2 regions of the Alkalihalophilus lindianensis genome follow, and region 1 is predicted to be linked to the other one. Evidence: predicted binding sites of a transcription regulator. Region 1 holds the regulator's gene; the other holds the start of a gene.
The links. The regulator NrdR, encoded in region 1, represses ribonucleotide reductase genes. The targets are predictions, from matches to a motif close to AACACNATATATNGTGTT.
Positions count from the first base shown of each region.

Region 1 (7,262 bases):
TTATAATGGAGAAGAGCAATCTTCTGTTATTGATGGGTTATCGACGATGGTAATGAGCGAACGTCAGGTGAAGGTTCTTGCTTGGTATGATAACGAGTGGGGCTATTCTTGTAGAGTTGTTGATTTAATGAACCTTGTTGCTAAAAAAATGACTACTCCATCTCATGTTGGTTAATTCTCACTCATAGCTACCGCTGACTTGGATACCCTAACAAGAGAAGAGTGCTATGGAAATCACGTATATACTGTTGGATCAACCTTTGTCAAATTTGATAAAAAAGTAGTAAAAATTTCTTTTAAAAAAATGACAAGGATTGGTTGCATTAAAATTATAAAACAAGTATACTGATTTTCGTGAACTTCAATTAAAGCAAACCAGGATTCGTTTACTTGCAGAAAGGGTTAGGACCTCTTTGGACTAACTTTCCCCCGTGTAATTGAACGTTCCTACATGCTTGAGAAGGCATGAATTTTTTGTGAAGGGGGATTCAACTTATGGACACTATGGGTCGTCACGTTATTGCAGAACTTTGGGGCTGTAATACTGAGAAGTTGAATAATATGAGTTTTATTGAACAAACATTTGTAGATGCTGCGCTTAAATCAGGTGCAGAAGTACGAGAAGTTGCATTTCACAAGTTTGCACCACATGGTGTTAGTGGCGTAGTCATCATTTCCGAGTCTCATTTAACGATTCACAGCTTTCCAGAACATGGTTATGCAAGTATTGATGTATATACATGTGGAGATCGTATTGATCCGAATGTGGCATCTAATTACATTGCTGAAGCGCTTGGTGCTAGCTCAAGTGAAGTAATTGAAGTGCCAAGAGGAATGGGACCAGTTAAAGCAGAAAAATCAAAAGTTAATGCGTTCTAACATAGGGAGAAAGAGGGTAATCCCCTCTAGCTTTCCATTTTAAAAGAGAGGTTTGTTTTCACCTCTCTTTTTTGTATGCTCTTTTTCTTCTCCTAAAAATGCTCTTGGGTGTGATATGATAAAGAAAAGAAAAGTCAGGTGAAGAAAAATGGCATTAAGAGAACTTTTTGGCAAGTTAGTAAATAATCGGACTGAAACAACAGAAAAACACTCTGTTGATCAATTGAAAACGAGATATTACAAAACGTCTAAAGACAAAGCAATACAGGCCGTTGAAAGTGTCGTTCAATCATCGGGTTGGCAAGTTAAGCGGATCGAAGAAGAACGTGGAGAAATGATTGCTCAACCTAAAAATGGTGGAGAATCTTTATTGATTGCAACGATCGTAACGGTCAAGCCGTTTCGAACAGCGGTTGATTTTTCTTGTTCAACTGGTACGAGCCTTCCATCTGATTTTGGTAAAAGCAAAAAAATTGTTCTTGCTCTGTATGATAGGTTGGACCAAGAGCTACCCTTTGTTGGTTCGGGGATTGGAGAAGAGTTACTCTAATTTTAAGTAGGGGAAAGATACCCTGCCAAGCTTGTCAGATATCGTCTTTTTTTATATGATAGAGAAAAGAACGGAAGCTGTGTCTAACAGAAGATACAGAAAAGTGGAGATGATTACATGCGGTGTCCAGCTTGTCAATATAATGGAACGAGAGTACTTGATTCAAGACCTAGCCATGAGGGCCGCTCAATTCGTAGACGACGAGAGTGTGAATCATGCAGTAATCGTTTTACGACATTTGAAATGGTAGAAGAAGTACCTCTCATTGTTGTAAAGAAAGATGGAACACGCCAAGAGTTTAGTCGTGATAAAATACTACGTGGGCTTATTCGAGCATGTGAAAAACGACCAGTTCCACTTGAAACGCTAGAGCAGATTGTGAATGAAGTTGAGCGCGAGTTGAGAGGGAAAGGTAAGAATGAAGTAAATAGCGAAGATGTCGGAGAGCTTGTGATGGAGCGACTAGCCTTAATAGATGATGTCGCTTATGTTCGCTTTGCGTCGGTCTATCGCCAGTTTAAGGATATTAATGTATTTATCAAAGAACTAACGGAATTAATGAATAAAGGATAAGGTTAAAGAGCTGTAGTGTGAATACGCTATGAGCTCTTTTTTACTCATGACCTGAGGAGAGGAGGGACATTCAATGAGTTGGCATTGGAAGGAACTGTTGCCGGTTGACTCGTTCACAGTACGTGTCTCCAGCTACTTAACAGATTTGGATCAAAAAGTGATTACGTTATTGTACCAGCCTTTAGTTGGAGCCCTAGCCCATAGCTTGTACATGACTTTGTGGTCACAATTAGAACGTGATCAATATTGGAGTGAGAGTCAGACGCACCGACAGTTGATGCTGATGATGAATATCCCCCTCCAAACGATTTTTGAAGAACGAAAAAAGCTAGAAGCCATCGGACTTTTAAAGACTTATAAGAATAGTAAGGAGGAAGGGTCCTCTTATTTATATGAATTGCAACAACCAATGTCCCCAAAACAGTTTTTCGAAAATGATGTATTAAGTGTCTATTTATTTAATCGTCTAGGAAAACAGAAATATCGACAATTGCGCGAACGGTTCACAGAAGACAAGGTAGACAAAGGGGAGTATACCGAATTAACACACTCATTTGATGAAATATTTCATTCTCTCCATCATTCTGAAATCGTGTCTAATCTACAATCAGAAACATCAGATGCAATGAAGCTTAATGAGGCTTCGGAATTACTAGGGCAGGATGGGGATTCGTTAACATTTATTGAAGGGAATTTTGATTTTGAACTAATGAAAAAAGATTTATCAAGCTTTATTGTCCCAGAACAATTACTTACTAAAGAGGTTAATCAAGCGATCATCAGGCTTGCTTTTGTCTACCGAATAGAACCTCTAGAGATGAGTCGGATTGTCGGGCAAGCTGTCCTTCATGATGATGAAGTTGATATAGATTTATTACGAAAGAAAGCGCAAGAGTGGTACAAAATTGAACATAGTTCGGAGCCACCAGGGCTTGGGTTAAAGGTTCACCCGATTCAGCATCAAACGATGACATCTGTTGAGCCGAAAACAGAAGAAGAAAAGATTATTAAATTTTATGAAACAACTCCTCCTCTAACCTTACTCGAAATTCGTTCAGATGGAGCTTATGTTGCCCCTGCAGATGCGAAAATTGTTGAATCCTTACTAATGGATTATCAGCTATTACCAGGTGTAGCGAATGTCTTAATCGATTATGTTCTTTTTCAGCACGATATGAAGCTTCAAAAAGCTTTAATTGATAAAATTGCTGCTCACTGGGCTAGGAAAAAAATTAGTAAAGTAGCCGATGCAATGGTTCTTGCAAGAGAAGAACAAGAAAAGAAAGTCTTTGCAAAGGAAAGAAGCCAATCAAATGCCTCTTCTAAGCGTACGCAAGGACCGAGAAAGAACACAAGGCGCGATCGTTTACCAAAATGGTTAGTAGAAGAAAAAGAAAAAGAGAAGAATAAGGACCAAGAAAAGAAAACGCCTGAATCATCTCCTGAAACCACTGATGCCAAAGAACGTTTTGACAAGATGATGGAGGAGCTTAAAAAACGCAAAAGGGAGAAAGGAGAGAACTAGATGAAGCCAATACAATCCACGTTAAAACAGTGGACTAAAAGTGCAGGATTACAAGAACGGCTAGAGAACCAAAAGAAAGAACTTTTTAAAGACCCTTTTATTCAAGAATTTTTGAGAATGGAAAAATATTCGCTTACTACTGAAATGGTTGACCGTGGTATGGTGAAATTGTATGAATTTAAGAAGGAGCGAACCCATTGTGCGAATTGCCCTGGATTAAAAGCATGTCCGAACATGATGAAAGGTTATCAGCCGACCCTTCAGATTGAACGTGGACACCTAGAGCTTCGCTATCTCCCTTGTGCCTTAAAAGTTCAAGAAAAGCAGCATAAAGAGCAACAACAATTAATGAAGTCACTCTACATCCCAAAAGATATTCTTAAAGCTCGGTTTGAAGACATTGATATGGATGGAGAGCGAGAAGAAGCGGGGGCTGCTGCTCTTGAGTTTGCTTTAAAAGCAGAGCCAGGTGAAAACGGTGAGGGCTTGTATTTCTACGGCAAATTTGGCGTCGGGAAAACGTATTTAATGGGTGCAATTGCTAATGAGCTTTATGAGCGCGGGGTTGAATCCTATACGGTGTATACGCCTGATTTCTTTCGTGAGATGAAACAATCGATAGGTGATGGGACCTTTCAAGGTAAACTCGATCGGATAAAACGTGCCAAAGTATTGATTTTAGATGATATTGGAGCTGAAACAACATCGAGTTGGGTTCGCGATGATGTACTTGGAGTGATCTTGCAATATCGTATGCTGGAGAAGTTACCAACTCTTTTCACCTCGAATTATGACTATGATGAGCTAGAGGAACATTTGTCTTATTCCGATCGAGGTGGAATAGAGGAGCTGAAAGCAAAGCGCATTATGGAACGTATTAAACACCAAACGACTTTTGTGACGGTTAAAGGTCATAATCGACGGGAGTCTAAATAATAAATTTGAAATTTTTGGTACAAGAATCGCCCTTGCTTTCTTAAGGGTTCTATCTGTGATAGGATGAAGGTATCTTAAATTGATAGATTGTGAGGGTCATGATCATGAGCATCGATGCAATTCTTGAACGTGCGGTAAATGGGGAGCGCATCTCAATGGAAGATGCGATTGCTTTATATGAAAGTGATGAAGTAGAAAAAATGGGTGAGGTAGCCAATAAGATAATGAAGAAGTGGCACCCGGAACCTGTTACAACTTTTGTAATTGGAAGAAACGTTAACTATACAAATTTCTGTGATACGTACTGCCGTTTTTGTGCGTTTTATCGTAAGCCAGGTCACGATGAAGGCTATGTTTTAGAAGATGAACGTATCTTCCAGAAGATTCAAGAAACGATTGATGTTGGTGGAACGGAGATCTTGATGCAAGGTGGTACTAATCCGGACTTGAAATTAGATTATTATACAGACTTGCTTCGGGGTATTAAAGAACGTTTTCCTGATATTTGGATGCACTCTTTCTCACCAGCGGAAATTTGGAAGATTGCAGACGTTTCTAATATGACTGTAGAAGAAGTTCTACGCGAGTTACATGCTGCAGGCCTAGATAGCATGCCTGGTGGTGGAGCTGAGATTCTTACAGAAGAGACTCGTCTTCGTGTCAGTCGCTTGAAGATTACATGGGAGCAGTGGATGGAAGCGATGAAAGCTTCTAAACGTGTCGGCATGCATGGTTCTGCCACAATGGTTATTGGGTTTGGAGAATCAAATGAAGAGCGTGCGCTTCATCTTCAACGTGTACGTGATGCTCAAGATGAGACGGAGTGCTTTAAAGCATTCATTTCTTGGACATTCCAACCGGAGAATACAGGCATGTGGAAAACAGAAAAACTAGGTGCGCGTGATTATTTGAAGAATGTTGCGATCTCTAGAATCTTCCTTGATAATATTGCAAATTTCCAATCTTCATGGGTTACTATGGGACCAGAGGTTGGAAAGCAGTCGCTTGAATACGGTTGTAATGATTTTGGTAGCACAATGATTGAAGAAAATGTGGTATCAGCAGCTGGTACGACACATAAGGTTAATACGAATGAAATCCTTCGTTTAATTCGTGAAGCTGGTAAAGTTCCAGCACAACGAAACACCAAATATGACATTGTACGTATGTTTGAGGGTGAAACGGCGGCTGAAAAAGATTTTACCATGCAAAATTAATCATAAGCTCTTTTCCTTATATTTAGGAGAAGAGCTTTTTTGTTCCCCTTGAAAGATGGTATGTGAAAAATTAATCATTTTTTTGACACAACAGCATAGGATGGAGTAAAGCCTGTCTAAATGACTTCATGAGTGTGTAATCATAGATGAGTTTTCTAGTTGAGTGGGTTAGGGGGAATAGGTGTGATAGCCATTCATTTTGAAGAAGAACGTGACTGCAAGCAATTGTATGTATTATTACGTGATTATATTGAAAGGTATGCGGAATTAGGGTTAGGTGGCAAGGTTGAGTCAAATGGGGTTGAAACCATTGTGCTTAATTATACAAATAAGCATGTAAGCTTCTATGACTCCTTTCATCCACTATTAACATCAGTTCTTACAGAGCATGTCATTAAAACAAGAGAAGATGATTGGTTACTTGATATTATTGAGACAATGTTCTATTTTACAGATGAGGAAGAACAACAACAAATTCTTACCATAGCCAGGTCGATTTTAGAAGGAGATCGAAGTGATTTGCCATCTTTAGTTCCTTTTTTTAATCGATATGCCTATATTTATGATGCGTTTGCTAATAGTTTAGAAGAAGAAACGAACTTCTACTACGATCCCTTTTTAACGTTTCGACTAAGAGAGTACGGTGAGATGTTAATAGATTGTGTAGAAATTGCGATTGATGAATACATGCTAGAGCAAGAATATCAGAACATGATTGAAGACTTTCGTCAATATGTTCAATGTAAACCCCAGAAGTTCGAGGTGATTTACGTTGTGCATGATGAACAATTTATGTTTTATGATAAACATTTTAGAAAGCTTCCAAAAGATGAGGTTCTTTACCATCTGCAAGAAGAACTGGTTTTTGAGGAAGCAATTGAACTTGATAATATGGTGATTAGTCCACTCGTCAGTATGGTTCCAAGTATGGTTCATGTCTTTTCAGATGAACCAGATCACGGGGTCGTTGTCACCATCCAAGCAATTTTTCAAGAACGTATGAAATTATACCCATATCATGATTATGAGAAAAAAAGATTGGAATAAATAAGATGCCCTCTTGATTTTCCATTTCCGCGTCCATATAATACTACATATCAACACATTTGATATGAATGGTTATGATGAGGATAAGAGGCGCCACATATGACTTACAGAGAGGGAAGCATCTGCTGCAAGCTTCCTAGTACGTATGGATGACCTTACCACCTCTGAACTGCGCAGGGAAACACTGAAGTGGATTAACTAGCGCCGGCGCACAGCCGTTATCCTGTATGATGAGTTGCTACATACAATGTATTTTTTTGTTGTAGCGAAACAAGGGTGGAACCACGAACTACACTCGTCCCTTCTATGATGAAGGGACGAGTGTTTTTTATTTACAAAAAAAAGGAGTCGAGAAGAATGGCAGATGTTCTAAAGATTACATTTCCAGATGGTGCAGTAAAGGAATTTCCAAACGGCACGACCACAGAAGATATTGCTGCATCTATTAGCCCAGGTCTGAAGAAAAAAGCATTAGCTGGAAAGTTTAATCATACATTGGTTGACCTTCGTACACCACTCACTACTGATGGTGAAA
Region 1 covers NZ_JAWJBA010000003.1:84,236-91,497, forward strand. The annotation lists gene RYX56_RS10520 (glyceraldehyde-3-phosphate dehydrogenase) at 1-175, shown strand, start outside; gene speD (adenosylmethionine decarboxylase) at 496-879, shown strand; gene RYX56_RS10530 (DUF1499 domain-containing protein) at 1,028-1,429, shown strand; gene nrdR (transcriptional regulator NrdR) at 1,547-2,002, shown strand; gene RYX56_RS10540 (replication initiation and membrane attachment family protein) at 2,076-3,527, shown strand; gene dnaI (primosomal protein DnaI) at 3,528-4,463, shown strand; gene mqnC (cyclic dehypoxanthinyl futalosine synthase) at 4,568-5,680, shown strand; gene ytxC (putative sporulation protein YtxC) at 5,864-6,727, shown strand; gene thrS (threonine--tRNA ligase) at 7,085-7,262, shown strand, end outside.

Region 2 (7,262 bases), 330 kb from region 1:
AATTTATCAAAGTTCACTGTTTTGGTTTCCTTATCCGCCATCTCAGCTAAGTTAATCGCAGCTAAATTACAAACTGAAAATGGAGCAAGCGGTTGTTCTCCACACGGATTCGTTGCTACTACTTTTTGACCGTATGCTTTGGCATTCGTCATGTCATTAGCATTATCGATGAAGAAAATTCCTGGCTCGGCACTATACGTTGCACAAATATTAATGAGATTCCAAAGTTCTTTGGCACGGATAAGACGATACGTACGAACGCCATATCCCATGTTCTTCCATTCGCGCACATCTCCAATTTCATGCCAAGTTTCATTGTATGTTTTCATGTCTTCTGCTGAATAGTTTTCTACATCTGGGAAACGAAGAGCGTATTCTTCATCATTTTCAACAGCTTCCATAAATTCTTTTGTTAAGGTGATTGAAATGTTCGCACCCGTTAAAAATTCTGGGTTGTTAACCTGATATGTGCCCCCTGTGATTAGCTTTTCCTCTGCTTCTTGGATCACTTTAGGGTCGAATCCACCATTACCTTCTATTGTCTTGAAATTGACGATTCCTTGATACATGGACTCTTCAATGGTAGTAAGTGGTGTAAAACTTAATTTATCCTTAACTAAACGACGGATTTGCTCATCGCTTGTTTGCTCTAATAAGAAACGTAAAATACGTGGGTTTTGCATTTTAGAAATAATAAACTCTAAAATATCTGGATGCCAATCTGAGAGCATAATCATTTGCGCTCCACGTCTTGACCCACCTTGTTCTACTAGATGAGTCAGTTTTGCAATATCATCAAGCCACGAAACAGAACCAGAAGATTTCCCGTTTACTCCGCGTGCAAGCGTGTTTCTTGGACGCAAGGTAGAACCGTTCGTTCCGACACCACCACCGCGACTCATAATCTCCATCACTTGTTTACGGTGCTCTGAGATCCCTTCACGAGAATCTTTTACAAATGGCATTACATAACAGTTAAAGTATGTTACATCTGTCTCTGCCCCTGCACCATAGAGAACACGTCCTGCAGGTATGAAATTCATATGAACAAGTTCCTGATAGAATTGTTCATATGATTGTTGTCTTCTCTCAGCGGTTTCTTCTACTGAAGCAAGCCCAGTTGCATTCCGTTTAGCGATTTGCTCATAGAACAATTCAAGGGGCTTTTCAATTGTGTCTAGTGAACGCGTCACTAACCCACTTTCCGCTTCTTCTCCCTCTAATACTCCTCTAAACTCTTCATCCACTAATACTTTCGCTTGATTTTGTTCACAATCTAGTTCCACAACAAAGCCATAGCCTCTTGCAGGAAATTTAGGATCTGCTTTAACCGTTAAAACAACGAAGTCTCCTTCTTTTAATGTCTTCTTTTCTGTATCTTTAAATGTATAACGGTCAAGCATCACAAGTCTAGACACACCTTTTTTTGTAATATGCATGTCTTCTGTTATTGGATGAACTTGTGAGAATTGTGCAATGTCTTCATTTAGTGCATCAACATTGACACGCATCACGTTTGTCATCGTCATCGCCATTCATGACTCCTCCTTTATATTCAATCCTTTTCAAATGTCTGCAAATGGAATAGCTTTTGATGCATGTCCATCTCTAAGAATTATATTCTTGGGTAAGTCTACCACAACTCTTTACCCGTATTCAATATATAGTACTCCTTTTTTGAAAATAAACACTATATATTGTGTTAGATTCGTTTTTAATTTAATTTGTCAAACTTGAAACAGCCAAAAAAAGCAAGCATATATGAGTTTAACAGATATTCAATTCGATTTCCCCGTTAATTTGAACCAATTTCTTTGTTGCCAAAAAACCAATCAAGTCAAAGTCTTCATCTAGCTTGATTCGACAAAAACATAAAAAAAGATTGACAAATTTTTTTTATGATGTTCAGATTATGAAGACAATGTTTAGATGAAATGAAAAACATTAGCTGGAGGTTTAACCTATGGATTATGTGCTGAAACAACATGATATTTTACAACGTGATGAAGCTAGTATTGATTTTAATGATCGAGGTTACCACTTTGGTGACGGGATTTATGAAGTGGTACGTACATACAACGGAACACCCTTTGCCTTAGAAGAACACCTCGATCGTTTTTATGAAAGTGCAAAAAAGCTAGATATGGATCTCGCTATCAGCCGTGAAACATTAATTAGTCTGATTAACCAATTAATTTCAAAAAACCAATTAAAGACAGGTATTGTTTACCTTCAAGTCACTAGAGGTGTCCAAGACCGAAATCACCTCTACTCTCGGGAAATTTCTCCCGTCCTCACTGGATATGTTGCATCACTTGATCGCAAACACGAAGTTATGCAAAATGGAATTGACTTGTGGCTTACAAAGGACGTTCGCTGGCTTCGTTGTGATATTAAGACCATTAACCTACTAGGAAATATTATGGCGAAAAGAGAGGCCGCTGACCAAGACTGTCATGAAGCGATTATGCACCGTGATGGAACGGTCACTGAAGGTTCCTCATCAAACTTATTCCTTATCAAAGATGAAACACTTTATACCCATCCTGCAACAAACCTAATCTTAAACGGGATTACAAGACAAGTGGTCATTAAGCTTGCGAAACAAGCTGGATTAAACGTTGTAGAGGAAGCTTTTCCAATAGATGTTTTGGCTATAGCGGATGAAGCCTTCATTACAAGCACCACAATGGAAATTACGCCCGTTCGCTCCATAAAAGGTGACGTCGATGCATCCATACATGTAGGGCCACTGACAAAGAAATTACAAGAAGCATTTAATAACCTTATTTCATAACGACCATTAAAAAAGGCGCTGGATTTTCTCCAGGGCCTTTTCCTGTTATTTACGGTAATTCCAACTATCTTGCTCATATCTAGTTTTTGCAATTTCCCATACTTCAGCATCTTCTTCTGCTGTTAAAGTATAGGGCTCTAAAGTAATGTTTAACCCTTTTTCAAAACCATAATGAAATGCTTGTTTCGCTTCGTCCATCGTTAAAGGTGTTTCTCTTAAAGCGTTAATCGCTACTGCTTTATTTTTGAAGTTCCTCTGCATTCTCTCTCTAACCCGATCACTTGGATAATTAAACAGATCAAACAACTTGTCCTCATCAATATCTAAAATGATTGAACCATGCTGTAAAATAACACCTTTTTGTCTTGTTTGGGCACTTCCAGCGACTTTACGTCCTTCTACTACAAGCTCATACCAAGACGGGGCATCAAAGCACACCGCTGAACGTGGGTTCTTAAGTGCATTTTTTTCTTCATCCGTACGAGGAACTGCAAAGTAAGCATCAAGTCCTACTTTTTTGAAACCTTCAAGTATCCCTTCAGAAATCACTCTATACGCCTCAGTTACAGTTGCAGGCATCGCAGGATGTTTTTCTGAAACGACTACACTATATGTAAGTTCTTGATCATGCAAGACCCCTCTTCCACCGGTCGGTCTTCTGACAAACCCTAATCCATATTGCTTAACTGCTTCCATATTTACTTCTTTTTCTACTTTTTGAAAATAGCCAATTGATAATGTTGCCGGGTCCCATCCATAAAACCTAATCGTTGGGGGAATCTTCCCTTTACTATGCCATTCAAGTAATGCTTCATCTAAAGCCATATTATAAGCAGGTGAACAATTACCTGAATCAATAAAACGCCATGTTTCGTTCATATCCATCGCTTCTTTCTATATTCATTCGTCAAAGTTCCAACTAAGTGTAACAAAACCATAGAAAAGAACCAAGTGGATTGACTGTTTAAACTGTGTCCATTTTAGAGAGATTGTTATAATGCAATTGCTAAATGAGCATGAGATGATTATAATTTAACTAGAATGATTGTCTATGCAGAAGGAGTGTACGGAGATTTATGATGATTTACTTATGGCTCATACTACTAGCGCTTGTTATTTTTGCAGTATTTAAACGTTTCTATACGCCAAAATACTTAACAACACTAACGCAAGAGGATTTTATTAAAGGATATCGCAAAGCGCAGCTAATCGATGTTCGTGAACCACGTGAATACGAGGGCGGTCATATTCTTGGCTCCCGTAATATTCCAATGTCCCAAATGCGCCAACGTATGAATGAAGTACGTGTCGACCAACCTGTTTACCTATACTGCCAATCAGGAGCTAGAAGTAGACAAGCTGCTCAGTTTTTAAAGAAAAAGCGCGGTGTACAAGAAATCTACCATCTACAAGGTGGCTTCAAGAAGTGGACGGGGAAAATCAAAAAGAAATAAGATAAAAAGAGGCTGAGATATCTCAGCCTCTTTCTTTACGCTTTTTGGTAACGCAAAATGGGTTTTCTTGCTGCTGTTGTTTCATCTAAACGGCTAATGACCGTATGATGCGGTGCTTCTTGAACAACTTCAGGTGTCTCCTCTGCTTCTTTAGCAATTTGAATCATAGCATCAATAAATTCGTCTAGCGTTTCCTTTGATTCTGTTTCTGTTGGTTCAATCATCATACATTCCTCAACATTTAATGGGAAGTAGATCGTTGGCGGATGATAACCGAAATCGAGTAACCGTTTTGCCATATCTAGTGTACGAACCCCTAATTTCTTCTGTCTACGTCCAGAAATAACGAATTCATGTTTACAGTGCTGTGTATAAGGTAAATCAAAATGCGGCTCTAAACGACGCATCATATAGTTTGCATTTAATACAGCATACTCTGAAACTTGACGTAACCCTTTAGGTCCCATTGTTCGAATATACGTATAAGCACGTACATTAATTCCATAGTTTCCGTAATAAGGCTTTACCCTTCCAATAGATTGTGGACGATCATAATCAAAGCGGAAACCTTCGTCTGCCTTAATAAGTACTGGTTTAGGTAAAAATGGAATTAAGTCTTTCTTCACTCCGACTGGCCCAGATCCTGGACCACCACCACCATGTGGCCCTGTAAATGTTTTATGGAGATTTAAATGAACAACATCAAATCCCATATCCCCCGGTCTTGCAATACCTAAGATCGCATTTGAATTTGCTCCATCATAATAAAGCTTTCCTCCAGCTTCATGAATAATAGAGGCCATCTCTTCAATATTGGACTCAAATAAACCTAACGTGTTAGGGTTTGTTAACATTAGGGCCGCTGTATCAGGACCTACGACTTCTCTCAAGTGATCTAAATCAACAAGGCCTTCTTCATTCGTACGTACAGTAATGGAGTCAAATCCAGCAACCGTAGCTGATGCAGGGTTTGTTCCATGAGCAGAGTCAGGCACAATCACCTTCGTGCGTTGTGTATCTCCATTTGCTTCATGGAAAGCACGAATCATCATAAGTCCAGTCCATTCCCCATGCGCTCCTGCTGCTGGTTGTAACGTAACCTCGTCCATACCTGTGATAGCTGCAAGGGATGTTTGTAAATCATATAGCAATTCAAGTGAGCCTTGAACTTGTTCTTCTGGTTGATAAGGGTGAACATATGCAAGTCCCTCATACCGTGCTACATTTTCATTGATTTTAGGATTGTATTTCATTGTACAAGAACCGAGTGGATAAAAACCTGAGTCCACTCCATGGTTACGTTTAGAAAGAGCTGTGTAATGACGCATAATTTGCAACTCGGACACTTCCGGTAACTCAGCTTCTTCCTTCCGGATATATTCATCAGGTAATAAATTCTCTAATGGTTCCACAGGAATATCAAGATCTGGTAGACTATGGCCAATTCTACCTTCCTTACTTAGTTCAAAAATGAGTGGCTGGTCTTGGTTGTTCATACTAATGCCCCCAATTCTTTTGCAAATTGATCGATTTCTTCTTTTGTACGGACTTCAGTTACTGCAATCAACATTTGGCCTTTACGCTCTGGATATTCAATACCTAGGTCATATCCACCGATAAAGCCTTTCTCTAGTAACACTTTATTTACTTCTTCGACTGTTTTAGGAAGCTTTATAACAAACTCATTAAAAGATGGTGCTCTCTCTAAAACTTCGATACCATTTTCCTTTAATTGCTTTTTGGCATATGCTGCTTTTTGGAGATTCTGATAAGCAACTTCTTTCATACCAGCCTTTCCTAGAGATGTCATAGCGACAGAAGCTGCTAATGCATTCAGTGCTTGGTTAGAGCAGATGTTAGACGTGGCTTTTTCACGACGAATATGTTGCTCACGCGCTTGCAAGGTTAATACAAATCCACGTTGACCATTTTCATCCGTTGTTTGACCCACAAGACGCCCCGGTACTTTTCTCATTAATTTTTTGGTAGTGGCAAAATAACCACAATGAGGTCCACCATATTGTGGAGCAATTCCAAATGGTTGTGCATCCCCAATCACAATATCTGCCCCGTAATCGCCTGGTGATTTTAACAAACCTAGAGAAAGTGGATTACTTGAAACAACAAACATTGACTTGTCTGAGTGGGTAATTTCCTCAATTTTATCTAGTGGTTCTAAGTTGCCAAAGAAATTAGGGTACTGAACAATTACACAAGCTGTATCCTCATTATAAGCCTGTTTTAGCCCATCTACGTCTGTTACACCGTTCACCACATCAAGCTCAATGACATTTAAACGCTGGCCGTACGCATTCGTTTTCAATACTTCTCTTGCTTCTGGATGTACAGCCTTGGAAACAAGAATGGTTTTTTTCTTCGTCTGACCAGCACTCATCATCGCAGCTTCTGCTAAAGCCGTCGGTCCATCATACATGGATGAATTAGCAAGATCCATCCCAGTTAGTTCGCTAATCATCGTCTGAAATTCAAAGATTGCCTGAAGTTCACCTTGAGAGATCTCAGGTTGATAAGGAGTGTAGGCTGTATAAAACTCCGAACGAGAAATCACATGATCAACAATTGAAGGGATATAATGCTCGTATACTCCAGCCCCTAGAAAAGAAGGCTTTTGCTTAAGAGAAGTATTTTTAGAAGCCAATCCTTGAAAATACCGGACTAGTTCAGGTTCTTTTAGTGCTTTTGGAATATCAAGTTCACCTTTGAACCTGATCCCTTCAGGAATATCTGAAAATAGTTCTTCAATACTGCTTGCTCCGATTACTTCTAGCATTTCTTTTTGATCCTGCTCAGTCATTGGTAAATAGCGGTTTGTCATATTGCCATATCCTCCTTATGCTTTCGGACGCTTATAAAATGGTGTTTGAGTAACTTCAGCTTTCAATCTCTTTTTACGCACTTGAATGTAAACCTCTGTACCAACCTCAGTAAGTTTTTTATCAATAATGGCTAGTCCGACATTTTTCTTTAACGTAGGTGATTGGGTGCCAGTC
Region 2 covers NZ_JAWJBA010000003.1:412,758-420,019, reverse strand. The annotation lists gene RYX56_RS12235 (vitamin B12-dependent ribonucleotide reductase) at 1-1,535, opposite strand, end outside; gene dat (D-amino-acid transaminase) at 1,964-2,797, shown strand; gene RYX56_RS12225 (lipoate--protein ligase family protein) at 2,843-3,676, opposite strand; gene RYX56_RS12220 (rhodanese-like domain-containing protein) at 3,874-4,251, shown strand; gene gcvPB (aminomethyl-transferring glycine dehydrogenase subunit GcvPB) at 4,287-5,747, opposite strand; gene gcvPA (aminomethyl-transferring glycine dehydrogenase subunit GcvPA) at 5,744-7,087, opposite strand; gene gcvT (glycine cleavage system aminomethyltransferase GcvT) at 7,103-7,262, opposite strand, start outside.
Region 2: RYX56_RS12235 (vitamin B12-dependent ribonucleotide reductase) is a predicted target of NrdR. The motif match lies at 1,687-1,704, and genes of this name have one in related genera.